Regions from separate parts of the Noviherbaspirillum sedimenti genome, predicted to be linked through region 3. Evidence: predicted binding sites of a transcription regulator. Region 3 holds the regulator's gene; each other region holds the start of a gene.
What was found. Region 3 encodes LexA, which represses DNA repair genes until DNA is damaged. Its sites were predicted from a motif close to ACTGTATNNNNATACAGT; they were not measured.

Region 1 (12,802 bases), 4.5 Mb from region 3:
CGATTCGGGCACCGTCAAGCAAAGCGCCTAATTGCGTCAAAATAACAACCTTAGGTCTTTCATAATCAGTCGGCGTTTGTCCTAGCTTGAGCCCTTCGAAACGTGCAATGCGAAAATCTTCTTCGATTCTGAAATACTCGATCGCCGACCAGGCCGCAATGATATTCACACCAAAAAAAATTGCTATTGCGAGACGCAGGCCAATTTGAAACGCCACTTTACCTTTCGACATTCCTTCCAGAATGCCCAGCGCAAACATCACGGGCACCAGAAAGTAAGCATAGGCAAATGGAAACTCAAACAAGGAGTGGACTGCCAATGGCAAGGACACCGCGAGGCAATACCACGACCTTAACTGATTTGCCTGCATCAAGCGCGTCCATAACCACCACCCCGTTAGCAGCACGAGAATTACAGTGATTGGCACACCTATTCCCAATGCCAGATCAAGCAAAATATTGTGGCTATATGAGAAAGGCTCGCTTACGAGGTAGGCATGCACCACGGCATTATGCGCTTCAGGTACATTGCCCAGCCCCCAGCCTAACCATGGGCGTTGAGTCACCGCTTCAAATAGCTGCGGCCACACCATCAACCGGCTGCCTGCTTTGACATTAACTTCTGCACTGGTGCCGATTTTCTGGATGAATGCGAAAATTGATGGCCATGTCCAGAAAATTGCTAAAAAGACGATAAACGCCAAAGAAATTGTCCAATGCGAAGATTTAAAACCTACTCGCTTGTTCTTGACAAACCACCACCCCGCTAACAGCAAAAAGCTCAATACGCCGGTCCGAGACTCTGTAAAAGCCAATGCCATACCGAGAACAATAAAAATCAATATCGATGACAGTGCCTTGAGCCTTCCCAATTCATAGAGAAATAAAAGACTCGCAACCCCCATAAGGAGCAAGGTTGCCAAGTGATTGGGCTGTCCCAAATTCGCTCCGGGCCGACGCAGTTGATGCGTCCGATTAATCCATGTAGCTTCCCATACGTCAAGAACCTGGGCAAATGCAAGTACGGCAGACGCAAATGCGCCAACCAGCACGACTCCCGCAAGCAATACCAACGCTGAATCGATCTTCTTTGCATGGTCAGTGCCAGCAAAACTGATGGTCTGAGCACCACAGTCAAATCCGAGCGTTAAACACATAACACACAACACCATGTAAAGCACGAACACCAACGCATCCCCCCCGTACGTAACAACCCCGGTCGAGAATTGCACCACTGCCACAAGCCCAAGCGTTATGAAAGGCAAACCGACTGCAGGGATGCGAAATGCCCCCAAACCTGCTTTCAGTTTTGGAATGAGTATGACTGACCACGCCAGCAAGTAAACTGCCACAAATGCAAGCAACTCTAAGTGCCAACTAACCCATGGCGGGAAATGCAGTGGCAATAGCCAAGAAAGAAATAATGCGACGGCAGAAATATAAATGAGCATAAAAAAAAAAAGGGGGCCACACGTGCCCCCTTCCATATCTTGACAAGAAGATTAGTTCGTTGCGAAACCGTTCAGGTTCGTCACGGTAGTGTCGCGGCAAGAACCCGGCAGATATTTCGCGATCGTGCTCACGCTTGGGCCGCACAACCAGCTAGTAACCTGTCCACTGCCATCAAGTACCGGTTCCAGCCGAACCGAGCCGCTTACCTGTGTCAGCGCGGTGCTATTGACCCTAACCTCGATAGCGCCAGTAGTATTGGTGGCAATACTCGCTACATACTTGGTTGTTGGCACAGAGCTTTCGCAGCCCCAAGCGCCGGCCGCTGGAATTGAAGCGATATTAGTAGTAGTTTGGCGCGTCTCAGTCACGCTGGTGCGGCAAGACGATGCTGCCAAAACCACTTCAGACATCTTGGCCCGAACGGTGTAGTCCTGATAAGCAGGCAAAGCCACTGCGGCCAAAATACCAATGATCGCCACGACGATCATCAATTCGATCAGGGTAAAGCCGCTTTGCGCGCGTTGCATCATTTTCATCGATTTCATTTCCATCTCCCTGGAGAAAGGTTGAACAAACACAAAATGTGTTGTGCTTTATATGAGCAATGGCCGTGCCAGCAGGAAAGATGCCAAAATAACCATGAAAAATGCCAAGTACTTGCAAAAACTTGTCGTTATCGCACTACATAATGACAATTTTCGTCAGCCAGAAGTATAAAAAACTTGATGAATGACAATATTGGTCAAATCGTCATCCAGCTTGGTATTACTACCGCACCCATTTCAACACCCGGTCCAGCAAGCTTTCACTTTTGACATCCACCGCCACAACCTTTGCCAGGATGACGGAAATATTATCCTTGCCGCCATGCATATTGGCGCGCTGGATCAGTGTGCCGCAGGCCGATTCGAGATCGGCACCAAAGTCCTTCAAGGTGGCAGTGATCTCTTCATGGGAGAGCATGTCCGACAAGCCGTCGGAGCACAGCAGATAAATATCGCCCGGCTTTGTAATGTGTTCGTGGACTTCGATATCGACTTCATGATCAACACCGACGGCGCGGGTGATCAAATTGCGGTTCGGCGAAAGCAGCGCCGCTTCGGGAGTAATCAGGCCGGCATCGATCTGTTCCTGCAGCAGCGAGTGATCGCGGGTGATTTGCACCAGTTCGCCGTCGCGCAGGCGATAGGCGCGTGAATCGCCGACGTGCGCCAGGATCAGCCGGTCCTGCTGGAACAGGCCAACCACCACGGTGGTGCCCATGCCATGGAATTGCGGCTCGTTTTCGGCAGCGTCGATGATCGATGCATTGGCGCGGGCGACCGCCTGTTGCACCAGTTGCTGCAGTTGCCTGTCGCTCTGCCGCCCGCCTTCCTTGAATTGCAATGGCAAGCGCTCTTCCAGCGTCTCCTGCACCACGGTGGCGGCGATGCTGCTGGCGACTTCGCCGGCGCTGTAGCCGCCCATGCCGTCGGCCAGAATGACAAAACCATGCTCCGCGCTGACCGCAATGAAATCTTCATTGTGCGATCGCACCATGCCGGTATCGGTCTTGGCAACACATTCTAGCGATACGTGGTAGGCCATGGGCAGCTCAGGCGAATGGCCCCCGCGAAGGGATGAGGAAGATCACAAAAATGCTTTCAATATTGTCTAATGGAAAATCATACCTAAAAATCATGGAAGCTGTCAGTCTTGAGCAAAAATTAACTTCAATTAAATTAAACGACAACGGGGAGCCCGCGCTCCCCGTCTTCCGGCTTGGCAAGCCCACAGGCTTGCCGCACGATTTTTTACAGTACCGATTTCAGCAGACGGCCCATTTCGGAAGGATTGCGGGTGACCTTGATGCCGCATTCTTCCATGATCTCGAGCTTGGCCTGTGCCGTATCGGCACCACCGGAGATCAGCGCGCCGGCGTGACCCATGCGCTTGCCCGGGGGCGCGGTGACGCCGGCGATGAAGCCAACCACCGGTTTCTTCATGTTGTCCTTGATCCAGTACGAAGCATTCGCCTCGTCCGGGCCGCCGATTTCGCCGATCATGATGACGGCGTCGGTATCCGGGTCGTCATTAAACATCTTCATGATGTCAATGTGCTTCAAGCCGTTGATCGGGTCGCCGCCGATACCGACTGCCGACGACTGGCCCAGGCCGAGCGCGCTCAGCTGACCGACCGCTTCATAGGTCAGGGTGCCGGAACGCGAGACCACGCCGATGCGGCCCTTCTTGGTGATGTGGCCGGGCATGATGCCGATTTTGAGTTCATCCGGAGTGATGAGGCCAGGGCAGTTCGGGCCCAGCAGCAGAGTCTTGCTGCCGGCTTTCTTCATCTTGTCCTTCAACATCAGCATGTCGCGCACGGGGATGCCTTCGGTGATGCAGATGACCAGGTCGAGTTCAGCTTGCACGGCTTCCCAGATTGCATCAGCGGCGCCGGCGGGCGGCACGTAGATGACGGAAACGGTGGCGCCGGTCTGGGCCTTGGCGTCCTGGACGCTGGCGTAGATAGGGATGCCTTCGAAATCTTCGCCGGCTTTTTTCGGGTTGACGCCGGCAACGAAGGCGTTCTTGCCGTTGGCATAGTCGCGCGAACCGCGGGTGTGGAACTGGCCGGTCTTGCCAGTAATGCCTTGCGTGATGACTTTGGTGTCTTTATTGATCAGGATCGACATGTAATTTTCCTTTTACTTGGCCGCAGCGACAACTTTTTGCGCGGCTTCTTCCATGGTGTCGGCGGCGATGATCGGCAGGCCCGAGTCGGCCAGCATTTTCTTGCCGATTTCTTCGTTGGTACCCTTCATGCGCACCACCAGCGGCACGCCCAGCTGGACGGCGCGAGAAGCGGTGATGACACCTTCGGCGATCACGTCGCAGCGCATGATGCCGCCGAAAATGTTGACCAGGATGGCTTTCAGACCGGGGTTCTTCAGCATGATCTTGAAGGCTTCGGTGACTTTCTCGGCCGTGGCGCCACCGCCGACGTCGAGGAAGTTGGCCGGTTCGCCGCCGAACAGCTTGATGGTATCCATGGTTGCCATCGCCAGGCCGGCGCCGTTGACCAGGCAGCCGATGTTGCCGTCGAGGGAAATGTAAGCGAGATCGAACTTGGATGCTTCCACTTCAGCCGGATCTTCCTCGTCGAGATCGCGGTAGGCGACGATCTCGGGATGACGGTACAGGGCATTGGAGTCGAAGTTGAACTTAGCGTCCAGCGCGATGACCTTGCCGTCGCCGGTCAGGATCAGCGGATTGATCTCGGCCAGCGAGGAATCGGTTTCCCAGTAGGCTTTGTACAGGCCTTGCAATTGGGCGCGGGCGTCGGCGATGGAGGCGGCCGGCACGCCGATCTTGGCGGCGATGTCGTCGGCCTGGGCATTGGTCAGGCCGAGTTCGGGGTCGATTTCAGCCTTGTGAATCAGTTCCGGATGAGTTTCCGCGACTTCCTCGATGTCCATGCCGCCTTCGCTGGATGCCATCAGTACCACGCGCTGGCTCAAGCGGTCAGTCACCATGGAAATGTACAGTTCCTTCTTGATGTCGGCACCCTCTTCGATCAGCAGACGGCGCACTTTCTGGCCTTCCGGGCCGGTCTGGTGGGTGACCAGCTGCATGCCGAGAATGGCGTTCGCATATTCCCTGACTTGTTCGAGCGACTTGGCGACTTTCACGCCGCCGCCCTTGCCGCGGCCGCCGGCGTGGATCTGTGCCTTGACGACCCAGACCGGACCACCCAGTTGCTCGGCGGCCTTGACGGCCTCATCGACGGACAGGCAGGGAATACCGCGCGGCACGGTTACGCCGAACTTGCGGAGGATTTCTTTGCCCTGATACTCATGGATTTTCATGCGAACTTCCCTTCAGACGCTTGGTGTAAAAGTGGACTTGATGCTTGCGTAGACTTGGCAGGCAAACGCTTGGTGCGCCGGAAGCCACCAGCCATCGCGACGCGCACCTCGTCCTGGTGGGACAGGGCGGCATTCAGGAGGCAATAGGAGCTCAAGGGTATCGAAGGCAGCGACGCCGGCAGAATGTGGCCAAAATTAATGCCGCATGCATGACGGCGCCACATTCGCTGCGACGACCATCCGGCATACGGCCGAAAAAAGCTGGAAAAGTGTAGCACAGTGACTTACCCGCCGCCACTCCTGTAATACTACTGTAATACCGTCGGCGAGAGATTCGCGGCGCGCGGGCCGGCGACCTGCCCGTCAGGCATCATCGTCGACGTCGGCGCCACGCATGGCGGCCTTGATGGCGCCATGCGAAAAACCGCGCTGCTGCAGGAAACGCATCTGCCTGGCACGTTCGGCGGCGTCCGCTGGCGGCTGGCCGTACTTGCGCTCCCACACGGCACGGGCACGGGCAGCCTCGTCGCCGGCCAGCTGTTCACGGATGCCCGCCATTGATTCATCGTCGATCCGGTGGCTCTGCAATTCCGTCAGGATGCGCTGGTTGCCGAAGCGGGCCGCACGGCGGTGCACCAGCGATTCGGCGAAGCGCGCCTCGGACAGCAGCGTTGCCGCTTCCAGCGCATCGAGCACGGCTTCGACATCCTCGCCTTCCTGGGCATGGCGCGCCAGCTTGCGGCCTAATTCCAGCCGGCTGTGCTCGCGCATGGAAAGGTAACGCAAGGCGCGTCCCTTCAGGCTTAGTTGCAATTTTGCCATAAGAACTAAATAGAAAAGCCATGGACAGTGCCATGGCTTTGGGGTGCTCCCTCGGTGGAACAGGCCGCCGGCCTTATTCCACTTCCTTGCTTTCCTTACCTTCCTTGCTTTCCTTACTTTCCTTGCCGCCGGCCTTCTTGGACGCAGGTTCAGCACCCTTCAGCGGCGCCAGCAATGGCACGCCGAGGGCAGCACGTACCTTGTTTTCGATTTCGCGTGAGATTTCGGGACGCTCTTTCAGGAAATTACGCGCATTGTCCTTGCCCTGGCCAATCTTTTCGCCATTGTAGCTATACCATGCGCCGGACTTCTCGACGATCTTGGCTTCCACGCCAAGGTCGATGACTTCACCTTCGCGCGAGGTGCCTTCGCCATACAGGATGTCGAAATGCGCTTCCTTGAACGGCGGGGCCACCTTGTTCTTGACGACCTTGACCTTGGTTTCGTTGCCGATCACTTCATCGCCCGACTTGATCGAGCCGGTACGGCGGATATCCAGGCGCACCGAGGCATAGAATTTCAGGGCATTGCCACCGGTGGTAGTTTCCGGGTTGCCGAACATGACACCAATCTTCATGCGGATCTGATTAATGAAAATAACCAGGGTATTGGTGCGATTGATCGAACCGGTCAGCTTGCGCAAGGCTTGCGACATCAGGCGCGCCTGCAGGCCAGGCAGTGAATCGCCCATCTCGCCCTCGATTTCGGCGCGCGGCGTCAGCGCCGCCACCGAGTCCACCACGATCAGGTCAACGCTGCCTGAACGCACCAGCGCATCGGTAATTTCCAGGGCTTGCTCACCGGTATCCGGCTGCGATATCAGCAAATCCGGCAGGTTGACGCCCAGCTTTTGGGCATAAGTGACGTCGAGCGCATGTTCGGCGTCGATGAAGGCGCAGGTACCGCCCAGCTTTTGCATCTCAGCAATAACTTGCAGGGTCAATGTGGTCTTGCCGGAAGATTCAGGTCCGTAAATTTCGACCACGCGGCCGCGCGGCAGGCCGCCGACGCCCAGCGCGATATCCAGGCCAAGCGAACCGGTCGACACCACTTGCACTTCCTCGACCACCGCGCCGTCTTCCATGCGCATCACGGAACCCTTGCCGAATTGCTTCTCGATCTGCGCCAGGGCAGCGGCCAAGGCCTTGCTCTTGTCCAGATTGGGTGCGTACTTTTTGTCGTCCATAGGTCTCTTTCGAAAATGGCTGGCAATAATCGTTTGTCAAAAATGTAGCGAATTGACGGCTTGCTTGCTGATATCTAAAACAGCGGATGCAAAAACAACTTGGAATTCGTGCTTTCTGCTGCTGAGTCGGTACTGTATAAACAAACAGTGATTTATGCAAGCGGAATTTGCAGGTGGCGTAAATAATTCTTTGGCCGGGCACGCCGAGGTCGGTTTGCGCTTATTTGCTCTTTTCTGGTGCACATTTCCGGCGAAACAGCTGTTTTTGCTTGGCATGCTTCTTGTTAATCAAGAGGAAACTCCTTCGCAAGACGACCATGCCAAAATTTTTCGATGAAATGTACCGCGACCATGCCGGATCGGTGCGCCCGCATTACCAGGAGTTCGAAGCCTGGCTGGCCGAACAGGCCTGCGAGGCCATCGCCCAGAAGCGCGCCGAAGCCGACCTGGTGTTTCGCCGGGTCGGCATCACTTTTGCCGTGTATGGCAACGATGCCGGCACCGAACGCCTGATCCCCTTCGACATCATCCCGCGCATCATTCCGGCCGCCGAATGGGCGAAACTGGAAAAAGGGCTGAAGCAACGGGTGCTGGCGCTGAACATGTTCATCCACGACATCTACCACGAGCAGCACATCGTGCAGGCCGGGGTGATTCCGCCTGAGCAGATTTTCCGTAATGCCCAGTATCGCCCGGAGATGCAGGGTATCACCGTGGCCTCCGATATCTACGCGCATATCGCCGGGGTGGATATCGTGCGCGCCGGCGCCGGCGAATTCTACGTGCTCGAAGATAACCTGCGCGTGCCCTCGGGCGTCTCGTACATGCTGGAAGACCGCAAGATGATGATGCGCCTCTTTCCGGAACTGTTCGCCCGCCACAAGGTGGCGCCGATCGATCACTATCCCGACCTGCTGCTGGAGAACCTGCGCTCGGTGGCGCCGCTGGGCATCGCCGACCCGACCGTGGTGGTGATGACGCCGGGGATGTACAACTCGGCCTATTTCGAGCATGCCTTCCTGGCGCAACAGATGGGCGTCGAACTGGTCGAAGGCAAGGACCTGTTCGTCAATGACAATGCGGTGTTCATGCGCACCACCCAGGGGCCTAAGCGGGTCGATGTGATCTACCGCCGCATCGATGACGATTTCCTCGATCCGCTGGCCTTCCGCGCCGGCTCCTCGCTGGGCGTGCCGGGCCTGTTGTCGGTGTACCGCGCCGGGCGGGTCACGCTGGCCAACGCGATCGGCACCGGCGTGGCCGACGACAAGTCGATCTACCCGTATGTGCCGGACATGATCCGCTTTTACCTGTCGGAAGAACCGATCCTGAACAACGTGCCGACCTACCAGTGCCGCAAGAAGGAAGAGCTGGAATACACCCTGGCCAATCTGGCGCAACTGGTGGTCAAGGAAGTGCATGGCGCCGGCGGCTACGGCATGCTGGTCGGCCCCGCTGCCACGAAGCAGCAGATCGAGGATTTCCGCCAGCGCGTGCTGGCCCACCCCGAGGGCTACATCGCCCAGCCGACCCTGGCGCTGTCGGCTTGCCCGACCTACGTCGAATCCGGCATCGCCCCACGCCACATCGACCTGCGTCCGTTCGTCCTGTCCGGCAAGTCGATGACCATGGTGCCGGGCGGCCTGACGCGGGTGGCACTGACGGAAGGCTCGCTGGTGGTCAATTCCTCGCAAGGCGGCGGCACCAAGGATACCTGGATACTGGAGAATTAATATGCTGAGCCGCACCGCCGACCACCTGTTCTGGATGGCCCGCTACACTGAGCGGGCGGAGAACACTGCCCGTATGCTCGACGTCAACATGCAAACCTCGCTGCTGCCGCAATCGGCGCAGTCGGCCGAACAAGGCTGGCGCGCCACGCTCAGCATCTCGGAGCTGCAACACATGTTCGACCACAAGTACGCCGTGCTGACGCCACGGGATGTGCTGGATTTCATGGTGCGCGATCCCGCCAACCCGTCGTCAATCGCGTCCTGCCTGACGCAGGCACGGGAAAACGCCCGCGCCGTGCGCGGCAGCCTCACCACCGAAGTCTGGGAAACCCTCAATGCCAGCTGGCTGGAGATGCAGCCGCTATTGCAAGGCCAGGCGCTGGAACGCGATCCCAGCCAGTTCTTCGAATGGGTCAAGCACCGCTCGCACCTGTCGCGCGGCGTCACCATCGGTACCATGCTTAAGGACGAGGCTTTTTATTTCATACGCCTGGGCACCTTCCTCGAACGCGCCGACAATACCGCGCGCCTGCTCGATGTAAAGTTCCATGGCGCGCAGGACGGCATGGCGGCGAACGGGACCGGCGACGGCGCCGAACAGCCGCTCGATTTCTATTACTGGGCGGCGCTGCTGCGTTCGGTGTCGGGCTTTGAAATCTACCGCAAGGTCTATCGCGACGTCATCACGCCGGCGCGGGTGGCGGCATTGCTGATGCTGCGCGCCGACATGCCACGCTCGCTGCTGGCCTGCATGGATGAAGTGGTGGCAAACCTGCAGGCAGTCAGCAACGACATGTCCGCCGATACCGAAAGGCTGGCGGGCAAGCTGCATGCGCAACTGCGCTTTGCGCGCCTCGACGATATCCTGGCGGACGGCTTGCACGACTACCTGACGGCTTTCCTCGAAGACGTGTTCGAACTGGGCAACCGGGTCAGCCGTGATTTCATGATGCCGCTTGCGGCTTGACGACGGCCACATCCGCCACCACCGCAACGGGAATCCGCATGCTTGCCATTCGCCATGAAACCATCTACCGCTACACCGCGCCGCTGGCATACACCATCCAGCAACTGCGGTTGACGCCGCGCCACGACACGCACCAGCAGATAAAGTCCTGGAACATCGCCACCGGCGGGCGCTGCCATGCCTTCGTCGACGCCTTCGGCAATACCTGCCATACCCTGACCATCAGCGATCGCCACGATGAAGTGCGCATCGTCGCCGCGGGCGCGGTCGATATCGCGCCGCTCTACCGCGGCCGCCTGCCGGGCAGGGATGTCCTGTCGCCGCTGGTATTTACGGTGCCGAGCCGGCTGACCGAACCGACCGCCGCGATCCGCAGCTTTGCCGCGCAACACCTGGCTGCCGGCGCCCGCAGCCATGCCATGCTGGCGCTGGCCGAAGCGATCCGCGGCACGGTCGCGTACCAAAGTGGTGCGACCGTGGTCACCACCACCGCCACCGACGCCCTGCAACTGCAACAGGGCGTGTGCCAGGACCATGCACATCTTTTCCTGGCCTGCTGCCATACACAGGACATACCCGCTCGCTACGTCTCGGGATATATCCACGCCGGCGACACCGACCATGCGGAAAGCCATGCCTGGGTCGATGTCTGGGTCGACGACATCGACTTTTCCGGCTGGATCAGCATCGATGTCACCCATGCACAATTCACCAGCGCCATGCATTGCCGGCTTGCGGTCGGCCGCGATTACGACTCGGCCGCGCCGGTGCGCGGGGTACGGCGCGGTGGCGGCACCGAGACCATGACAGTGCAGGTGGACGTGAGCAGCACCTGATGGCGCTGGCTGGCAGCCTTCATGACGAATTAAAGAAAAGCAAATTGCCGCAATCCTTGCGGTAGAATCAGTTTTTTTCCTTCCGCGATCGGATCATGACTTATTGTGTTGCCATGCGCCTGGATGCTGGACTGGTCTTCCTGTCCGATTCGCGCACCAATGCCGGCGTTGACCAGGTCGGCACCTTCCGCAAGATGAGCGTATTCGAGCAGCCGGGCGAACGCATGATGGTGCTGATGACGGCAGGGAACCTGTCGATTTCCCAATCGATCCGCCAGCTCATCGCCGATCATGTCAATGCCGATGGCGAGAGCATCTGGACCGTGAACTCCATGCACGACGCCGCGCAGATTGTCGGCGACGCCATCCGGATGGTCCACGAGCGCGACGCCGCCGCACTGGAAAAATTCGGCATCGAGTTCAATGTCAGCATGATTTTCGGCGGCCAGATCGGCGGCGAGCGCTGCCGCCTGTTCCAGATGTACTCTGCCGGCAATTTCATCGAGTCCCATAATGAAAACCCGTATTTCCAGATCGGCGAAGCCAAATACGGCAAGCCGATCATCGACCGCGTGGTCACGCCGGCAACGTCACTCGACGAAGCGGCCAAATGCGCGCTGATTTCAATGGATTCGACCCTGCGCTCGAACATCTCGGTGGGGCTGCCGCTGGACTTGCTGGTATATGAAGCCGACAGGCTGGCAGCGAGCCGCTTCGTCACCATCGATGAACGCAACCAGTATTTCCAGATGATCCGCACTACCTGGGGGCGGCAATTGAAATCGGTGTTCGAGGGGATCGACGACCCGGTGTGGAATGCCAGCCCCGAGATGACCGCCAATGTGCTGTCTGCGGCAAACGCCTTCAGCCAGCCGGTACGGGTGGCGCCGCCGGCGCAAGCGGGACGCACGTCCAGCAGCCATGCCGCGCCGCTGCAGACACTGGCGCAACAGACCGGCAATAACCGGCAGCACTAATAAAAAAGGCTGCAAGACCTTCGCCTTGCAGCCTTTTCCGGAAACATCCCGCCAGGATCAGACCACGATGGTCTGTGCCTCGCCTTCGGCCCGTTCGCGAATCTCGCCGATACGGAACACGGTTTCGCCGGCGGCCTGCAATTGCGCCTGCGCCGCATCGGCGTTTTCTTTCGCGACGATCACCGTCATGCCGATGCCGCAGTTGAACACGCGATGCATTTCGGCGTCGGCCACACCGCCATGCTGCTGCAGCCAGGAGAACAGGGGCGGCATGGTCCAGGCATCGCGATGCAGCACCGCAGTCAGGTTGTCCTGCAACACGCGCGGGATGTTTTCGACCAGCCCGCCACCGGTAATGTGCACCATGCCACGGACTTCCATGGTTTCCATCAGCGCCAGCAGCGGCTTCACATAGATGCGGGTCGGCGCCAGCAAAACGTCGGCCAGGCGGCGGCCATGGAAGTCGGCGTTCAGGTCCGGCTTGGCCACCGAAATGATCTTGCGCACCAGCGAATAGCCGTTGGAGTGCGCGCCGGACGAAGCCAGGCCGAGTACGACGTCGCCGGGGGTGATCTTGCGGCCGTCGATGAGTTTCGATTTTTCCACCGCGCCGACTGCGAAGCCGGCCAGGTCGTATTCGCCATCCGGATACATGGAAGGCATCTCGGCGGTTTCGCCGCCGATCAGGGCGCAACCGGCCTGCTCGCAGCCCTGGGCGATGCCCTTGATGACATCGGTGGCGGTGGCCACGTCCAGTTTTCCGCAGGCGAAATAATCCAGGAAAAACAGCGGCTCGGCGCCCTGCACCAGGATATCGTTGACGCTCATGGCGACCAGGTCGATGCCGACCGTGTCGTGCTTGTTCAGATGAAAAGCCAGCTTCAACTTGGTGCCGACGCCATCGGTGCCGGAGACCAGCACCGGCTCCTTGAATTTCTTGCTAACCTCGAACAAGGCGCCGAATCCGCCAATGCCGCCCATG
Region 2 (6,550 bases), 400 kb from region 3:
CTGCCGTGCCGCACTGCTGGCTTATCCCGAGCGGCAACGGTCCCTGGCGCATCTCCTTGCCGCAGGCACCTCAGGCATGGACGCGCGGCAGTTCATCCCAGCGCGTGGTATAGCGCGGCGTGCGGTGGTCGAACCGGGCTGCCCAGCGCTGCTGGATGCCTGAGGAGGCCAGATGGATGGTGTTGCGACCATGCGCCGCATTCAATTCATCCAGCACGCGCATCAGGTGGGCTGTGCGCGGGTTGACCTGACTGAACAGGGAAGCTTGCCGTACCGATGCGGGTGCCAGGTCCAGCAGCATCACCCCGGCTTTCTTGTAGCAATACCCTGGACGGTAGATGCGCGCCAGTCCCCACAGCGCGGCGGCGACCAGCCGGCGTGAATCATCGGTCGCCTGTGTCAATGGCACGACCACACCGGTACTGTACTGCCTGTCGTGCGTCTTGAATGGATTGGTATGGATGAATACCTGCACGGCGCTGCAGACGGAACCCTGCTGCCGCAGCTTCTCGGCGGCAGTCTGCATGTAGCGCGAAACCGCTTCGCGCAACTCTTCCTGGGAGATCACCGGCGCACCAAACGAGCGGGAAGCGATGATCTGCTGCTTTGGCGGCGCCACCTCCTCCAGGTCCAGGCAGGATATCCCGCGCAACTCGCGGACGGTGCGTTCCATCACCACGCCGAAATGCTCCCGGATGACGTGCGGCGGAGTTGCCCGTAACGCCTGGACCGACCCGATCCCCAGTGCCTGCAGCCGGGCGGCGATGCGCCGGCCGACACCCCAGACTTCGCCGACCTCCAGGCATGCCAGGTAGCCAGCCAGCTGCCCCTCTTTTAGGACCGTCAGGTCACACACGCCGGCAAATTCCGGCCGGGTTTTGGCGAGGTGATTGGCCAGCTTGGCCAGGGTCTTGGTGGGGGCGATGCCCACACACACCGGCAGCCCGGTCCATTGTCCGACGCGATGCCTGATCGCCTGCCCCAGATCGGTGTAGGTTGGCCAGAGCCTGGAAAGGCCCTGCAGGCCAAGAAACGATTCATCGATCGAATACACTTCGACCTCGGGACTGAAGTCGCGCAGGATCGTCATGACCCGCTGCGACATGTCAGCGTACAGGGTGTAGTTGGACGATAGCGCGATGATGCCGTGCTGCCTGGCCAGAGGCTGCATCTGAAACCAGGGGGTGCCCATCTTCACGCCCAGCGCCTTGACTTCATTGGAGCGCGCCACCGCGCAGCCGTCATTGTTGGAAAGGACGACAACCGGCTTGTCCGCGAGCTTTGGATTGAAGACGCGTTCGCACGACACGTAGAAATTATTGCAGTCGACCAGGGCGAAGACCCGAGGGGTGTTTTCCATGACTACACTGCGAACCGGCGCACCACCCCGGTGACCACGCCCCAGATATGCAGCTCATCCAGACCGGCAAATCGGATGGCTGGGAAGGCCGGGTTTTCCGGACGCAGTTCGATGACACCAGCACGTCGATAGAGCCGCTTGATGGTGTATTCCTGGTTGACGACGGCAATGACGATATGGCCGTGCCGGGGTTCGATGGCGCGGTCGACCGCGACTTTGTCGCCATCCAGGATGCCGGCATGCTTCATGGAGTCGCCTACCACTGTAAACAAAAAGGTGGAGGACTTGCGCGCGATCAGATAGGCATTGAGATCGAGCCCCTCTTCGGCATAGTCGGCGGCCGGCGAAGGAAATCCCGCGGGAATCGGCTGCCGGAAAAAACGGATTGTCCATGGCGCCGGTATGGCTGCGGCAGGCGCGGCTTCCTGCAACAGCGTCAGTGCGTCGGGAGGAAGAAGGGAGGAAATCATCGGCAGCGGCATAATGGCACCACTGTACATTTATACAGTATCTTGCGTCAACCGATTTGCACTGAGAAAAATCATTGCCACGTCGCCTGACCCATCCCTGGCAGCCAGCGCGCCATCGCTGTTGTTATATTTAACAGACATAACTGACATCACAAAACGAAAGCAGACGCACCAAAACGGGAAGGTTATAGTGATTCTGTCTCCTCCAAGTCTCTATGAATTGGATTCCAGCCCGCACCGCAAGGTCCGCGGGCTTTTTTTTGGCCGGGATGGAATTGACGCATCCCTGCGGGCTCTTCTTCGGCCTGTCATTGACAACGGTGATGCATGTCAAACTCCGGTCACAGGTCTAGCCTATCATCCATGGCTGGACTTACGGTGTCGATACGCGAAGCAATTTTCCCCGCATACTTGGCCGTCACTTTCACGACAATTGGCGTGAAAGTGGTCCTGCCAAATTCCCCTGTCGGCTCCAGGCTGCGGCAATCCACTGTGTCGGACACGTTCGCGATACGCTTCCCGGCCGTGACAAAGGTACTCCCGGCAGACTCCGCCAGCGGAATCTGCCGTCCTGCTTTCCGATAATCCTTGCCCTTACTTCGCGGCTTTGCGCTTGGCGGCCTTCGGGTCGACGGCTGCCTTGAAGCCAGCGCCCGGCACAAACTTCGGCACTTTGCTTGCCGGGATCTTGATCTTGGTGCCTTTGCTCGGATTGAAGCCGCTGCGTGCGGCGCGGCTCACCTGCTTGAAGGTGCCGAAGCCGACGATGCCGACCGTGCCCCCCTTCTTGACGGTGGTCACAATGGTTTCGGTAATCGTTGCCAGGATACGGGCGGCTTCGGCTTTCGACAGATCATGTTGGGTGGCGATTTTTTCTGCGAGTTCTAGACGGTTCATTGCATACCTTATGAAGTGAGGTGACGTGCAGTCACGATAAAAGCAGCGTCGGGAAAACGCTGTGCCTGCTGCATTTTCACTGATCCATTCCATTATGGCAATTACAGTCTCGCTCCCCGAGCAAGGTCCACCTGGTAACCTGCGCACTCTCCCGTTGGCAGCAAGGCGCAGACAATGCCGCAGTGGCAACGGCAGCCAGCTGGTGTACAAGCACGCGATTTCCACCATCGCTCCCACGCAGGCGACCAGGATGGAAGCATATGACCAAGCCAGCCGACGCTCACCATTCCTGCTCAGGAAAATACGCAGCGCACCAGTTTTACGTGCGTCGCGGCAGCGATGGCCCGCCCTTGCCTGGATGCGTTTCCCTGACGGCAGATGCCGCCACCCCAAACCGCCGCCTTTGCTCTGGTATGCGCATGGCGCCCCGCCCGGGCACACTCGCGACGCTTGAAAGCGCCCACCTCCACTGCCATACTTGAATCGCTTTCTGTGGGTATCGCACCTACACAGCCTTCACCCTGGCTTGTCGCCAAGCTGACGTGAAGTCCGGCCCATCCAGCCGGCGTTGCGGTCGTTACCCGCCCTGAAGCGACCGACAGTCATGCCGGTCACGCCACGCAAGTGGCTTTGTAGTATCGCCGGCGCTTGCCGGACTTGCCGCTCGCCAGCCTCCTTCGGGAAATGCCGGCGAGCATGCGGTGAAAATGCACGCCTGCCCTGTGCAGGCCGTGCTTCACCACCGAGAAAAAGGCCCCCGTTCGCAAGGACTACGGGCCTTTTGTTTTGCGCATGCCGCAACGCATGCCCTTCAAGCCGCGCCAGTGCCAACTGGCGCCATCCCACCCGGGGAACATCGTTCCCCGCCGGGGAGGGTGTTCCCTTTTTTCTTGAAAGGAAATCCCATGCTCTCCCCCAATCGCTTCCCTTCCCCCTGCACCCTGCTGGGCGGCACCGGCACGCAGCCGGCCGCCGCGCCAGCCGGACCTGCAGTTGCTGCCCTGCTGCGGCAGCGCAACGCCGGCGCCAGGCGACTTGTGCCCGGCCCGTCATCCGAAAACGGCACCGGCACGTCGCGCCAGCGCCATGCCCTGCCTGGCAACCGCCGCCGCAGCTGAAGGAGTCGCCATGTCCCCTGCCCCCAGCAAGCCTCCCCGCAGCCGGCGCGCCAGCGTCGACGACGAGGAACAGAAAGCCTGGGCCGGGTTTTACCGGCGCGTCGGCCATCCCGCCCTCGCCCTGGAAATCCTGCGCCAGCTTGAAGCCGATCCGGAAATGAAGCGGGCCCATCTGGCCCTGTACCTGCTATGCAAGGAAGGATTGCGCCTGCAAAAAGCACGGCAGGCACGCCACCAGCGCATCGGCCAGGGCGTGCGGCTGCTGTGCGGCGTGCTGCTGACGGTGCCGCTGCGTGCCCTGCGCAAGCTGCTGCAAAGGACCGGCGACGTTTTCGTGGCATGCCTGCCTGAAGTCGTCCGGGAGCCGGCCATGCCACGCGTGCAGCAACTGTCGGTTGACACCGAATTTGCGCAAGCACAGACGGCGTTTGCCGGCACAGCGGCAGCGCCAGCGGCTGCGTCGGGCGAGCTCCCTGCCGGCGGCACCAGGGCAGCGTGATCGGGCGCGTTTCGGCGATTCTGCTACGCTGGCGCAAGCAGCGCCGGGTGTCTTCACGGCTTCCCCACGAGGGAGGCGCGTGAAGCACTCAGCTGCTTCCTGACGCATTGCGGCGTGTATCCTCGTGCCCCGCGTCAAGGCAGCGGCCCCGCTCGCGATCCATCAGCCAGTGCAAAAAGCGCGTGTCGCGCGATACGCCCCAGTAATAGCGTTTACAGCGGGCGATGTAGGCATCCAGATCGGCAAGCGTTTTGACATTCTCCGGCACAAAGCCGGTGATTTTTTCAAATCGCGCGATTTCCGGCGCGGTCAGGCGGATATGGCATCCCCAGCGAAGCATCATCGTTCTCCTAGCGGATCGTCGATCGCCTGATTGTCGCGCAATCCGCTGCGCCTGTGTATTGCCGCAGGCAGCGCCCGCCAACATAATTTTTTGGCGCGCTGCAGTCGCTGTGCAGTCCGTCTGTAGTCGCATTCCAGCACGAATGCATGCCGCCTGCGGCAAGGATGCAACACCCATTCCTGCACGCCTACCGCGTGCTTTGACCCCGGGGAACTCTGTCCCCCTTGGGGGCGGCGTTCCCATTTTTATTGGAGAACGCCATGAAAAAAATTTCCTCGATGTCGCGCGCCCAACTCACCAGCGAGCTGGTGGCAGTGCCCCAGCCGACAATGATTGCCGAGTTGTCTGCCGCGTTGGCAGCACCTTACGACATGGTCGCCCGGGCGTCCCACGAGACGCTGGTGCAGCGGCGCCTCGCCATTGCGCGCGAACTCCTGTTGCGCGACCTGGCCGAGCAGATGCAAGGCAGGTCCGTCCTGAGCTCACCCGGCATCGTGCGTGACTGGCTGCGCCTGCACTGCGGGCATGTTGAACACGAAGTCTTTCTGGCGCTGTATCTCGATGCCCGCAATTGCCTGATCGAAGCGCAGGAACTGTTCCGCGGCACGCTGACCCACACGTCAGTCTATCCGCGCGAAGTGGTGAAGGCAGCGCTGGCGCGCAATGCGGCGTCGCTGATTGTGGCCCACAACCATCCGAGCGGCAGTACAACGCCAAGCCAGGCCGACCAGATGCTGACGACAATGCTCAAGTCCGCCCTGGAACTGGTGGAGATCCGCCTGAACGACCACTGCATCGTTGCCGGCAGCGAGGTGTTGTCATTTGCCGAACAGGGCATGCTGTAGTTGCCAGCGCCCCGCCACGCGCTGTCCCTGCCACGTGCATGCTGCCCGGACAATGGGCAGCATGCACCAGTCCCACGCAGAGGGCGTACCGGAAAGTGGACCTAAAATCAGTCCAGAGCAGTCTCTAGCAATGACGTGCCCGGCCCGGTTCAGGGTCGGCATCAGTCGCCGCCGATACGTCCAGCCGACCGCCCTACAGTATCGACCTTGTCAGCAAATCCTTCGGCGTCATTGCGGTAGCGCCTGATTTCATCCAGCGCCAGTGCCCGGTCCGTCGCGTTGCGCCGCCAGCCGCGACCCCAGCGCAGCGCCGCATACCGCGCAAAGCGTGTCGCATCCACACCCAGAGCGACCGCTGCCGCCCTCACCTGGTCGACACTGGGCGCGCACGCCCCCGTCAATGGCGGCGCCAGCGCAAACGGGGCGGACGTGCTGACCGCGCCTGCCGGCAGGTATTCTGAGCGGCATTCCCGGCCCTGCTGCCTGTCGCCTGACGCGGGTTCCGGCGTGTCCAGGCTAACGACGCGCGAGAGAACTTCCCGGGATGGGTCGATGATGGATGTCATGGCGCGGATCCTGTGCAGTGTGATGGATTTCGCCTGTCCAGCATCGCGCATTTCTGCGCCGCTTCAAGAGCCGCATTGCGCCGCCTCCTGGCGCTGCAGCAGGCAGCGCCATCGTTCATACCGACCAGCGCAGTGGACTTCTCCCGTAATGATCGATAGGACTGCGGGCTGCACAGCGGGTGCTTGGGTAGCCCTCACCGCCATTTCCTTCATGGACAGTTAGCAACCAATTAACGTAGACTGCGATGGCAGGCGCTTCTGCCTGGTTGAACAAGGAATGAGCAGTGCCCCCGACATTCACTGCCCCAAAACAGTCATCGCCGAATTACTGGCGCCTCTTTATCACGATTACCGCAGCAGTCGTCGTGGGTAATCTTGCATCGGCCTGGATTACAGCCAAAATCGCTCAGCATCAGATCGCATTAGTCTGGAACAACACCGCCAAAGTCATC
Region 3 (12,802 bases):
TGGAATACGGCGAATGCCAACCGCAACATCAACCTCGGCAATCCGGTCAACGGCACGCGCCAGGGCGCGCGCGCATTGAGCCGGACCGTCAATACGACAGCCGACACGCTGGCTGTCTATGTCAATGACCAGATCGATCTGAACAAGCAATGGAAGCTGGTCGGCGGCGCGCGCTGGGAGCGTTTCAAGGCCAGTTCCACCCTGCAGAAATTCGCGCTGCCTGCAGGATTCCCCGCGGATACGACGGCAGCGGCGGTGCCGAATTCCGACTCTATGTTCAATGTCCGTGCCGGCGTCATCTACCAGCCGACTGATGCGCAATCGTATTATCTGTCATACGGCACGTCGTCGAATCCGTCTGCCGAAGCCGTCACCCAGTCGGCCACGACTGCCGGGCTCGATCCGGAAAAGAACCGCTCGATCGAAGCAGGCGCGAAGCTCGATTTCCTCAACGGTAATCTGTCGGTCAATACCGCCGTGTTTCGCGTCGAAAAGACCAATGCGCGCACCACCGATCCATTGACCGCATTGGTTTCCCTGAATGGCAATGTGCGGGTCCAGGGCATAGAGCTGGGCGTGGTCGGGCGCATTACACCGGCATGGCAAGTCATGGCCGGCTATACCTTCCTCGACGGTAAAATCGTCGAGTCGCTCGATACCGGCACCGGCGCCGATGCCGGCATCCGCTCCCAAGGCAAGACGCTGCAAAATACGCCGCGCCACAGCGCTTCGATCTGGTCCACCTACAGCTTTGCGGGCAACTGGGAAGCGGGCGGCGGCCTGGTGTATTCGTCCGACCGCTTCGTCAACAATTTTGAAACGGCGATGATTGATGGGTATACGCGCGTCGATGCTACGCTGGCATACAGGCAGAAAAAATACGACGTGCGCCTGAGCCTGCAAAACCTGACGGACAAGAAGTACTTCGAGTCGGCATCCGGCGGCCGCGCCACGCCGGTGAAAGGTCGCACTGCAATCGTCACGCTGGCCTACCGCTTCTGATGCAAGGATGAACTGCGATGCTGCTAACGATTCCCGACGTGCTGACTCCGGACCAGGTCCGGCAATGCCGCGACGTGCTGGAGACCGCCGACTGGGTCGATGGGCGCGTCACGGCCGGCTACCAGGGCAGTAGGGTCAAGGATAACCGGCAACTGCCCGAGGGCTCGCCGGTCGCGCTGCAACTGGGTAATCTCGTCCTGGCGGCGCTGGAACGCAATCCGCTTTTCATCAGTGCGGCATTGCCTTCCGTGGTGTATCCGCCGCTGTTCAACCGCTACGAAGGTGGCGGGCATTTCGGCGACCATATCGACAATGCGGTGCGCCTGCTGCCGGGCAGCGGACGCAAGCTGCGCACCGACGTTTCGGCCACGCTGTTTTTCACCGGGCCGGACGAGTATGAGGGTGGCGAGCTGCTGATCGAAGATACCTATGGCGTGCATTCGGCCAAGCTGCCGGCCGGGCACATGATTCTCTACCCATCGACCAGCCTGCACCGGGTCAACCCGGTCACGCGCGGGATGCGGCTGGCATCGTTTTTCTGGATACAGAGCATGATCCGGGACGATGCCCAACGCACGCTGCTATTCGATCTGGACAGCGCGATCCAGCGGCTTAGCCGCAGCGGCGCCGATGAACACGCGCTGGTGCAGCTGACGGGAAGCTACCACAACCTGCTACGCATGTGGGCAGAGCCTTGATGGGCAGCCCGGTAAAACAACTTCATTTAAAAAAGGTGCAATCCATGAAAAAACCTCTGTTTGTATTGATGATGCTTGCCGCCTCCGCTGCGGCTCATGCGCATTACGTCTGGATCGAGCGCGATGCGACCGGCCCTGTCCGTGCTTATTTCGGCGAATGGGAAAATGACAAAATTGAAAAATCCGGTGCTGCGCTCGACCGGATTGCTTCGCCGCTCGCATTTGCCGGCGATGCCAGGCAAGCGCTGAAAATCGATCGACGGGCCGATCATCTGGAAATCCAGACCAGCAGCGCCGAAGATGTGACGCTGGTTGAAAGCGGCCTTGCGCCGCGCGAAGACAAGCAGGCCGGCGGCAAAACCAAAACGGTATTTCATGCCAAGAACGGCCGCAGCAGCACCCAGGCGAAGCTTGATCTGGATCTCGTGCCTGCTGCAGCCAACGCTAACCAGTTCACTTTGATGCTGCGTGGCGCGCCGCTCGCCAATACGGAAATCAAGGTATATGGGCCGCCTAAGTGGGAAAAGTCTTTCAAGACTGATGATCAAGGCCAGGTCATGATCGCTACACCCTGGGCCGGACGTTATGTAATTGAAGCCATTCATATCGACCCTACGCCAGGTGAAGCCGCTGGCGAAAAATATAACCGCCTCCGCCACGTGAGCACCCTGTCGTTTTTGGTCAATGAAGGGATTGCCTGGCCTGCCGGGCGCTGATCGTCGGCGGGGTGGCGAGGTCAGGCATCCTGGCCGGACGTGATTTTATTTGTTGAGAATAATTCTCGTTCGTATTATTATTTGAAAAGTACTTATTTTGCTGTCAGGAATCATGCCGGCGCGAATCTAGGGCACTACCCCACTGGTCTTCCTTGGGATACTCAGGGGGTAGGTTCGAGTCGCGTCGCTCGCCAGCCGATTACATCAAGAACTGAACAGCGAGTCGCCGCTTTTCTACCTTTAGGGAATACCACTCCAATGAAAAAGAACAAACTGGCGCTGCTTGTCGCGCTTTCCTTGCAACAACTCACGAGTTCGGCCTATGCCCAGGCTAATCCTGCGGCTGCGCCAGAAGCAAGCTTGCCTGAAGTTAAAGTGACGGGCGGCCGCGAATTGCCGCCGACTTACAACGCGTCGACAGCGGTCAGCGCCACCAAGATCGAGGCACCCCTGCGCGACATTCCGCAAACCGTCAATGTCGTGCCGCAAAGCCTGATCCGCGACCAGGGCGCGCGTTCGATGGAAGCCGTGATGAAATCGGTGCCGGGCATCGGCTTATCGCATGGCGACGGCCAGCGCGATCAGGTCACGATCCGTGGCTTTTCGGCGATTGCCGACCAGTTCATCGATGGCTTGCGTGACGATGCGCTGTATTTCCGTGACCTGTCGAATATCGAACAGGTGGAAGTCATCAAAGGGCCTGCATCCGTGCTGTATGGCAGAGGATCGTCGGGCGGCCTGATCAACCGTATTACCAAAAAGCCCGGCATCGATAAAAACGAGGTCGCACTGACGGTCGGCAGCTGGAAGCAGCGCCGCGGCGAGTTCGATCTCGGCCGCAATTACAGCGATGCCGGCGTAGCCTTCCGCGTGACCGGCGCGCTGGAACGCGCCGACAGTTATCGCGACCAGCAATTCCTGGACCGCCAGGCACTGTCGCCTTCCTTGTCGATCAAGCTGGGCACCGACACCAACCTGCTGATTCAAGGCGAATACCTGGAAGACCGCCGCGTGACCGATTTCGGCGTCCCAGCACTGAACGGCTTGCCGGTCAACGTTCCGCCCAGTACGTATTATGGCGCCGCGAATGCCAGGAATTTCGACTACACGGAATCGCGTGTGTCGGCGCTCGGCTTCACCCTGACGCACCGCTTCAACAGCGAATGGTCGGTGCGCAACGCCTTCCGCCGTTACGACTATACGCTCGACCGCAATAATACCCTGGTCGGCTCCGTCAATCCGGCGGCGCTGACGGCATCGCTCAACCGCAGCAACGTGCGGCGCGAGGAAGATGGCTATTTCAACCAGACCGAACTGGTGCAGAAAACCACGCTGGCAGGCATGCCGCATCAAGTGTTGTATGGCGTGGAATTCGGCAAGCAAAACAAGGATCAGGTGTTCCGCACGCAAAATAATATCGCCACGGTCTCTTTGTTCAATCCGGTGGCGCCCGTGCTGCCGTTTGCCGTCACCGCGGCGCCCACTACCGATAACCTGGGCATCCTGACGGTGGCCAGCGCCTATGTGCAGGATCTGGTGAGCCTGAGCGACCAGTGGAAAGCATTGGCCGGCGTGCGCTACGACAAGTATCAGCAGGAAACCAGGGAGCGGCGCGTCGGCCAGTCCAACCTGGACCGCACCGATACGGCCTGGAGTCCCCGTGCCGGCCTGGTGTTCCAGCCGACCCAGAACCAGTCGTATTACGTATCCTTCAGCAAGTCCTTTCAGCCTTCCGCCGAAAGCTTCCCGCTGGCGGCGAACAATGCGCAGATCGAGCCGGAAGAAACCACCAACAAGGAAATCGGCGCCAAGTTCGATTTCCTCGATGGCCGCGCTTCCGCAAGCGCCGCGCTGTTCCAGCTGGAACGCACCAATATCAAATCGACCAATCCGGCAACGCCCGGCGTGCTGGTGCCGGTCGGCGTGCAACGTACCGACGGCCTGGAACTGACCTTCACCGGCGAGCTGCCGCAGGGATGGCAGATCTGGTCCGGTTACGCCTATCTCGATGCCAAGGTGACCTCGTCGCCGACGCCGGGATTGCAAGGCAGGCGTGCCACCCTGACGCCGAAACACAGCGCCAACCTGTGGTTGACCAAGGCGCTCGGCAATGGCTGGCGGACAGGCGCGGGCGTCAATTACGTTGGCGACCGCAAGGCCGATCCGGCCAACACCGTGACCTTGCCTGCCTATACGACCGTGGATGCGATGGTCGGCTACAAGTGGCAGGGTCTGGACCTGCAGTTGAACTTCATGAACCTGTTCGATCGCGAGTACATCGTTTCGGGCCACGGCTCATCGGCCAACCTGAACCTGCCGGGCGCGCCGCGTTCCGTGCAGCTGACCGCGCGCTATAACTTCTGAGGAGTCCGGCGATGAACATGCAAGACGGCGTGGCCGAGGTACAGGTAGCATCGATCCCCGCGCGCCGCTCCCGCAGCAGCCGGGCGGTCTTTCTGACCTGGCTGCGCAAGATTCATTTGTACGTGGGCTTGTGGGGCGCGGTGTTCGGGCTGCTGTTCGGTGCGACCGGCATTTTGCTCAACCACCGCGCGATCATGAAAATCCCCGTCCAGAAAACGGTGCAGAGGACCGTGCAAATGGCCTTGCCTTCCGCGACGGCGTTTTCGTCGCCGGCGCAATTGTCGGCGTGGCTGCAGCAGGTATTGCAGTTCAAGCCGGTGGCGCCGCCCGTGATGAAATCGCAGCCGGCGCAAAAAGTGATCTGGGGCGAACTCGAGACCACCCAGCCGGAGCGCTGGACCGTCAATCTGCACCGGCCCGGTGGGGCGATCAACGCGGAATACTTTGTGGGCAACCGATTTGTGAAGCTGGATCAGATCGATGCCACGCCCATCGGCACCCTGACGCGTCTGCACATGTCAACCGGTGTGAGCGCATTCTGGGTGCTGCTGACCGATACGATTGCCGGTTCGCTGATCCTGCTGTCGATTACGGGATTGCTCTTGTGGACCCAGCTGCACACGGTACGCACGCTGGCCGTGCTGACCAGTGTCGGGGCCATGTGCGCGGGCCTCTGGTTCATGTGGTCGATTTAGCGACGAACCAAAACTTCCCGCAGGCGCGGACAGGGCATTTGAAATGCGAACCCGGCGTAACGGCGATGGCTGTTACGCCGGGTTTTTTTATCGGGCCGCCGCATTGGGGCCGCATTCTTCGATCTGCCTACGTCAGCGCGAGCGCAATCCGGTAAGTCAGGAAGGACGCCAGGTAAGCCAGGCCGAACATGTACGTGGCAATGATCACGGGCATCTTCCAGCCGCCAGTCTCGCGCTTGATCGTGGCCAGGGTGGACAGGCATTGCGGTGCGAAGACGAACCAGGCAAGCAGGGACAAGGCTGTCGCCATGCTCCAGCTCTGGCTTATCACGTCGGTCAGGGCGGCGGTGGCAGCGTCGCCGGTGGCCGACAAGGCATACACGGTACCGAGCGAGCTGACCAGCACCTCGCGCGCAGCCAGGCCGGGCACCAGGGCGATGCTGATCTGCCAGTTGAAGCCGATCGGCTCGAACACCACCGCCAGCAGACCGCCGAGCATGCCGGCCAGGCTGTATTCGATGGCCGGCCCGGTGGCGCCGACGGGCGGCGTGGGAAAGCTGGCCAGGAACCACATCAGGATCGTCAGCCCGAGGATGATGCCGCCGACCCGCTTCATGAAGATGCTCACCCGCTGCCACAGGCCGAGGAGGATGTTGGCCGGACTTGGCCAGTGGTAGGTGGGCAGCTCCATCATCAGCGGACGCACCATGCGGCCGCTACTGGTGAAACGCTTCAGTATCCAGGCCACGGCAAGGGCGCCGAAAATGCCGGCAGCATACAGTCCGAACAGTACCAGACCCTGTAATTCCAGCACGCCCCCTACCTGGCGCTGCGGGATGAAGGCGCTGATCAGCAAGGCATACACGGGTAGCCGGGCGGAGCATGTCATCAGCGGCGCGATCATGATGGTCACCAGGCGGTCGCGCGGATTGGCGATGGAGCGGGTCGCCATGATGCCGGGAATGGCGCAGGCGAAGCTTGACAGGAGCGGGATGAAGGAGCGCCCCGACAGGCCGACGCTGCCCATCAGGCGATCGAGCAGGAAGGCGGCGCGCGGCAGGTAGCCGGATTCCTCCAGCAGCAGGATGAAGAAAAACAGGATCACGATCTGCGGCAGGAACACGATCACGCCGCCTGCACCGGCGATCACGCCATCCACTAGCAAGCTTTTGATCCAGCCATCGGGCAAGAGCGCGCCGACCGCGGTGCCGGCCCATGCGGTCAATTCCTCGATCCAGCCCATCGGCGCTTCGGCCCAGGCGAACACGGCCTGGAAGATCAAGAACAGCACCAGTCCCAGCAGCACGGGACCGGCGACCGGGTGCAGCACCACACGGTCGATGCGGTCGCTGGCAGTGTGGGGGATGACCAGGTCCAGTCCGAGGCGCTGCAGGATCCGGCGCACTTCTTCGTGGTCGCCGGCAGTGCTGATCGATTCATCCTGCACCGATGCAGCTGCCGGTACCGCTGCCGATGTGCCGCGCTGCCACAGTTCCGCATCATCCAGCAGCGCGCGCAAGGCCTGCTCGCCGCCGGCTGCGACACCGACGGTGGCCACCACCGGCACGCCGAGTTCGCGTGCCAGCGCATCGGCATCGACCGGGATGCCGGACTTTTGCGCCAGGTCGGCCATGTTCAGGGCGACCACGCAGGGCAGGCCCAGACGCTTGACTGCCAGCACCAGGCGCAGGTTGCGTCGCAAATTGGTGGCGTCCACCACGCACACCACCAGGTCGGGCCGTTTTTCGCCGATGGCGCGGCCGTACAGGACGTCGCACGTCACGCGTTCATCGGGGGACCGGGGGTGCAGGCTGTAGGCGCCCGGCAGGTCGAGGACGCGCAAAGTCTTGCCGCTCGGGGTTTGCAGCCGGCCTTCCTTGCGTTCGACGGTGACGCCGGCATAGTTGGCCACTTTCTGGCGGCTGCCGGTGAGGCGGTTGAAGAGGGCGGTCTTGCCGCAGTTGGGGTTGCCTACCAAAGCCAGCAAGGGGCCGGCCGCATGGAAATGGATGAGCGCCTCTTTCATTGCGGCGTTCCCTGGCTTGCTACCAGTACGCGCACACAGGCCGCTTCGGCCCGGCGCAGTGCAAAAGTGGACGTGCCTACCCGTACCACCAGCGGATCGCTGCCCGGCACGCCGCGCGCCATCAGCATCACTTGTTCACCGGCAATGAAGCCGATTTCCTCCAGCCAGCGCAACCATTCTGGCGCATGGTCCGGTGCCTGCACCGTTTGTACTAGACATGACTGACGCAGCGGCATGTGTTCCAGCGTCAAGATGATATCCGTCTGTTTCATAGTCAATTCTTGCCTGCAATATGCTTCGATATTGCGATCAGCTCAGCTTTAAAAGTTCTATCATAACATCAAAATTAAATGAGACTTATTATCGTTTGTATGGCCATTGAATCGTTTCACGAGAGTGAGCAAATCAAAAAGTCACTTGCAATTCCCGCAGGATCGATGCAAAATCAAATGAGAATCATTCGCATTTGATTTTGCGAAGATGTGAATCCCGGCGGCCGCCTGCACCGGGTTGATCAACACCCTGCCAGCCAGCTATCCGCAATCGGCCTGATTCCGCGAAGCCAGCCAGTGCATTTCCCGAGGAGCATACGATGGCCCTGGTTCAAGAAAACGAAATTCTGCTCGATTCGAATCCATCCCCCTGCCAGCCGGAATTACTGGTGGCGGCCGTGCTGCACCTGATGTCCCACTACACCGCGCAACCGCCTGAAAATGGCGCTTGTCTGAAACTGGCCTCGGTGATTGAAAGGCATTTGCAAGCCCTGGCAAACTTGCCGGAGCTTGCCCCCGTGTTGCGTGCAACCTGCTGTCAGTTATCCGAGCAGTGGAGCGGGGTGGTCGAGCGGGCATTGCCCAAGCCGCAGAAACCGCAGAAACGCGGCATCCTGAATCGCATGATGCCGGCGCGGGCCGCCTGAGCCTGCCGGGTTTTCCGCGATGGCGGCCGGCAGGGGGCGATGAGAGGGGATCAGGCGTAGGGCGAGAGCGATGACACCAGTTGCCCGAAAACCTTGGGCGAGCCGGCCAGCACGTCGCCCTGATAGATGTACTCGGATTCGCCGCTGAAATTGCCGACGATGCCGCCGGCTTCGGTGATCAGCAGCGAACCTGCGGCGATGTCCCAGGGCTGCAAGCCCTTTTCAAAAAAGCCGTCGAGGTAGCCGCAGGCGACATACGCCAGGTCGAGCGCGGCGGCGCCCGGGCGGCGCAGGCCAGCGCATTTCTGCGACATGACGCGGAACATGTTGATGTACTCTTCCAGTCCTTCCATGTTGCCACGATAGGGGAATCCCGTACCGATCAGGGCGTCGGCGATCTTGTCGCGCTTGCCCACGCGGATGCGTTTTTCATTCAGGTAGGCGCCGGCGCCCTTGGTCGCGGTGAACAAGTCGTTGCGGACCGGATCGTACACCACGGCCTGGGTGATCAGGCCGCGATGCTGCAGGGCGATCGAGACGCAATACTGCGGGAAGCCGTGGATGAAGTTGGTGGTGCCGTCCAGTGGATCGATGATCCAGACATTCTCGTTTTCATCGTGCAGGTTGGCCGAGGGGCCGGATTCTTCCGCCAGGATCGCGTGATCCGGATAGGCGGTTTGCAGCACCTCGATGATCGCCTGCTCGGCGGCACGGTCGACTTCGGTAACGAAATCGTTTTGCTGTTTTTCGGTGACTTTGATGCGATCGATGTCGAAAGAGGCGCGGCTGATGACTGCGGCGCCGCGGCGGGCGGCCTTGATCGCCGTATTGAGCATGGGATGCATACAGGTTCCGTTAGAATGGCGGTTCCCTTGCAAACCGCAATGAGGGAACCTTGTAAATTGAAAGAATGAGCGATGCGGCAAATGGACGATGCGTTGTCTGTCCCTTGCCGCGTAATGGCGCTATTTTAAATGAACCTGCCCCAAACCGACACCACCCTCTTCAAACGCCTGCGTTTTATCCTTGTTGAAACTAGTCGAGCTGGCAACATCGGCGCAGCGGCGCGCGCCATGAAAACCATGGGTTTTTCCGAACTGGTGCTGGTCAATCCGCGTTGCCCGGAACCTGCGCGCGACGAGGAAGCAGTGGCGTTCGCCAGCGGCGCCCAGGATGTGCTGGAAGGCGCCCGCATCGTCGGCTCGATCGACGAGGCGCTTTCCGGTTGCAATTTCGCTGCGGCGGTGAGTGCGCGTCTGCGCGAATATTCGCCGCCGGTGGTGACGCCGCGCACGCTTGCCGAGCAACTGGCGGGCGACGCCGGTTTGCAGGCGGCACTCATGTTCGGCAACGAGCGCTTCGGTTTGCCCAATGAGGCGGTAGAAAAATGTAATGTCCTGATCAATATTCCTGCCAATCCGGATTACAGCTCGCTGAACCTGGCGCAGGCGGTGCAGGTGCTGGCCTATGAAGGCCGCATGGCCGCAACCGCGGGCAAGCTGGGTGACAGCGGCATTGGCTTCAAGGGCGAGGCCGCCAGCGTCGAGCAGGTCGAAGGCATGTATGCGCATCTGGAACAGGCACTGGTGGCGATCGATTTCCTCAATCCGGACAGTCCGAAAAAGCTCATGCCGCGCATCAAGCGGCTGTTTTCACGTACCGCGCTGGAGACGGAGGAAGTCAATATTCTGCGTGGCATGGCGCGCCAGATGCTGGCAATGGCAAAATCCGACAGGAAAGAGAAATAACCTGGAATAAAAATATGCCGTTCCGGTTTGGACGCCCGAAGCGCCCGCAAACACCCCGCGTTAAGTGAGAGGGGAAGCGCGAAATGCTTGCATCACCGGAACGGCACTGAAAACGATCCTCGATCAATACACCTTGGACAGTTGAATTTAATCAATAGTTCCTGGCTGGCCGGGATATCAATTCCAGCTGCGCAGCAAGCCGACCGCCAGGCCTTCCAGGGCAAAATCCTCCTGGTCCGGATTGACCCGGATCGGTTTGAAATCCGGGTTTTCCGGCAATAGTTCGATCACGGACCCCGACTTCTGGTAGCGCTTGACCGTCACATCGTCGCCCAGGCGGGCCACGATGATCTGGCCATTGCGGGCAGTATCGGTTTTTTTCACGGCCAGCAGATCACCATCGAGAATGCCGGCATCGCGCATTGACATGCCGCGCACCTTCAGCAGGAAATCCGGCTTGGCGGAAAACAGTGCGGGATCGACGTTATAGGTGCTTTCGATGTGTTCCTGTGCCAGGATCGGCGAGCCCGCTGCCACGCGTCCCACCAGTGGCAGGGCGAGTTGCATCAGCGCCGGGTGCGGCAGCGCCATTTGCGTATTGCGCCCGCGGCCCGGCGCGCCCGTCGTGCTTTCAATCAGGCGAATGCCGCGTGAGGTGCCGGGCGAGAGTTCGATGGCGCCCTTGCGCGCCAGCGCCTGCAGGTGTTCTTCGGCGGCGTTGGCCGAACGAAAACCCAGTTCGGCGGCGATTTCAGCGCGGGTTGGCGGAAAGCCCGTATTTTCAATGGCTTCGCGGATCAGATTGAGGATTTGTTCCTGGCGGGCGGTAAGTTTCAGCATGGGCGATCCGTGAGTAAGAGGCAGCGTTACGCTGTCTGGATAAACAGTCTGTAATTTTATACAGTATTGATGTGATTGCAAGCGCTATTTCCCGAAGATTCTGCCGTGAAATAGCGGTAAGCGTTTGAAAGCCTTGAGTTTTATTGAAATACAAGGCAAAATCTTGGGTTTTCCTCTTCCCACACTCGTCTTGACGCCGGGGTGGGCAATTTCTTAATCTGTCCAAAAGGAGATTACATGCGTCATTATGAAATCGTATTTATCGTGCATCCGGATCAAAGCGAGCAAGTGCCCGCAATGATCGAGCGCTACAAAGCCATCGTCACCACCCGCGGCGGCCAGATCCACCGCGTGGAAGACTGGGGCCGCCGTCAGATGGCTTACCAGATCGACAAACTGGCCAAGGCGCACTACGTCTGCCTGAACATCGAGTGCGACGCCGAGACCCTGGCTGAAATCGAAACCGGCTTCAAATTCAACGATGCTGTGCTGCGTCACCTGACCGTTCGTCTGAAGAAGGCTGAAACCACGCCGTCGCCGATGATGAAGGCTGTGCAGAAGGAAGACGCCGCCAAGAGCCATCGCAGCGAAGCGCCTGCCGCATAATTGACGAAACAAGGGGCGTGAACCGGTTCGAACTGCAGGCCTGCATTGCCGAGCGCGACGTCTTGCGCTACACACCGGCAGGCATCCCGATTGTGAATGGCAGATTGCTGCACACATCGAAGCAGGTGGAAGCAGGAGTGGAAAGGCTGGTCGAATTCGAAATTGCCGCGCTTGCCGCGGGCGAGATTTCGGGGCGATTCAGCCAGGCGGAATTGGGTACAAGTTACCAGTTCAACGGCTTCCTGGCTCGCAAGAACCGCAACAGTAAAAGCCTCGTGTTTCATATTATTGAAATTATTGCGGGAAAGAATCCTTGAGATTGGGGACAGAGTTAAACGAAGTGGTACTCTGTCCTCAACTGATTAAGGTGAAAGCGGTACTCTTTCCCAACATGACAAATACAGATTTAGGAGCCAAAAATGGCATTCGGTAAAAAATTCGACAAGAACAAGCTCAAGGAAAAACGCAAGCAGCAAAACCCGCTGTTCAAGCGCAAGAAATTCTGCCGCTTCACCGCAGCACACGTTGAACAGGTGGATTACAAGGACGTCGACACCCTGAAGGACTTCGTCCAGGAAAACGGCAAGATCATGCCGGCACGCCTGACCGGCACCAAGGCACACTACCAGCGCCAGGTGGATACCGCCATCAAGCGCGCGCGCTACCTCGCCTTGCTGCCGTACACCGATCTGCACAACGCGTAATCGACGACCGAGAACTAGGAGAAAAACATGCAAGTCATTCTGTTGGAAAAAGTCGTCAATCTCGGCAACCTCGGTGAAGTCGTCAAGGTCAAGGATGGTTACGCCCGTAACTTCCTGATCCCGCAACGCAAGGCCCGTCGCGCCACCCAGACCGCGATCGCCGAATTCGAAGCCAAGCGCGCCGAACTGGAAAAAGTCGCCGCCGAAAAACTGGCAGCAGCGCAAGCCCAGGGCGAGAAGCTGAACGGCCAGACCATCCAGGTTTCGCAAAAGTCCGGTGTTGATGGCCGTCTGTTCGGTTCCGTCACCAACCACGACATCGCTGAAGCCCTGACCAAGCAAGGTTTCGCGGTCGAGAAGTCGCAAGTCCGCCTGCCGCAAGGTCCGCTGAAAATCGCTGGCGAGCACGCTGTTGCAGTGGCCCTGCATACCGACGTCGTCGTCGATATCACGGTTGCCGTGATTGGTGAGCACGCCTGATCGC

Region 1: recA (recombinase RecA) is a predicted target of LexA. The motif match lies at 7,439-7,456, and genes of this name have one in related genera.
Region 2: D3878_RS02565 (LexA family protein) is a predicted target of LexA. The motif match lies at 1,852-1,869, and genes of this name have one in related genera.

The regions. Positions count from the first base shown of each region.
Region 1 is NZ_QYUQ01000002.1:4,603,607-4,616,408, reverse strand. It holds gene D3878_RS21410 (PglL family O-oligosaccharyltransferase) at 1-1,450, opposite strand, end outside; gene D3878_RS21405 (pilin) at 1,502-1,987, opposite strand; gene D3878_RS21400 (Stp1/IreP family PP2C-type Ser/Thr phosphatase) at 2,220-3,038, opposite strand; gene sucD (succinate--CoA ligase subunit alpha) at 3,245-4,126, opposite strand; gene sucC (ADP-forming succinate--CoA ligase subunit beta) at 4,139-5,299, opposite strand; gene recX (recombination regulator RecX) at 5,663-6,121, opposite strand; gene recA (recombinase RecA) at 6,195-7,307, opposite strand; gene D3878_RS23585 (hypothetical protein) at 7,462-7,644, shown strand; gene D3878_RS21375 (circularly permuted type 2 ATP-grasp protein) at 7,625-9,040, shown strand; gene D3878_RS21370 (alpha-E domain-containing protein) at 9,042-10,007, shown strand; gene D3878_RS21365 (transglutaminase family protein) at 10,046-10,843, shown strand; gene D3878_RS21360 (proteasome-type protease) at 10,939-11,820, shown strand; gene purM (phosphoribosylformylglycinamidine cyclo-ligase) at 11,878-12,802, opposite strand, start outside.
Region 2 is NZ_QYUQ01000002.1:514,733-521,282, reverse strand. It holds gene D3878_RS02570 (Y-family DNA polymerase) at 71-1,360, opposite strand; gene D3878_RS02565 (LexA family protein) at 1,363-1,830, opposite strand; gene D3878_RS02560 (HU family DNA-binding protein) at 2,425-2,727, opposite strand; gene D3878_RS02550 (hypothetical protein) at 3,633-3,845, shown strand; gene D3878_RS02545 (hypothetical protein) at 3,856-4,344, shown strand; gene D3878_RS24195 (hypothetical protein) at 4,433-4,864, opposite strand; gene D3878_RS02535 (JAB domain-containing protein) at 4,948-5,532, shown strand; gene D3878_RS02530 (hypothetical protein) at 5,694-6,098, opposite strand; gene D3878_RS02525 (hypothetical protein) at 6,464-6,550, shown strand, end outside.
Region 3 is NZ_QYUQ01000002.1:107,738-120,539, forward strand. It holds gene D3878_RS00565 (TonB-dependent receptor) at 1-1,002, shown strand, start outside; gene D3878_RS00570 (Fe2+-dependent dioxygenase) at 1,020-1,700, shown strand; gene D3878_RS00575 (DUF4198 domain-containing protein) at 1,700-2,416, shown strand; gene D3878_RS00580 (TonB-dependent receptor) at 2,675-4,780, shown strand; gene D3878_RS00585 (PepSY-associated TM helix domain-containing protein) at 4,792-5,475, shown strand; gene feoB (ferrous iron transporter B) at 5,603-7,501, opposite strand; gene D3878_RS00595 (FeoA family protein) at 7,498-7,773, opposite strand; gene D3878_RS00600 (hypothetical protein) at 8,094-8,420, shown strand; gene D3878_RS00605 (inositol monophosphatase family protein) at 8,471-9,265, opposite strand; gene D3878_RS00610 (RNA methyltransferase) at 9,395-10,168, shown strand; gene lexA (transcriptional repressor LexA) at 10,346-11,008, opposite strand; gene rpsF (30S ribosomal protein S6) at 11,246-11,614, shown strand; gene priB (primosomal replication protein N) at 11,632-11,931, shown strand; gene rpsR (30S ribosomal protein S18) at 12,034-12,318, shown strand; gene rplI (50S ribosomal protein L9) at 12,346-12,798, shown strand.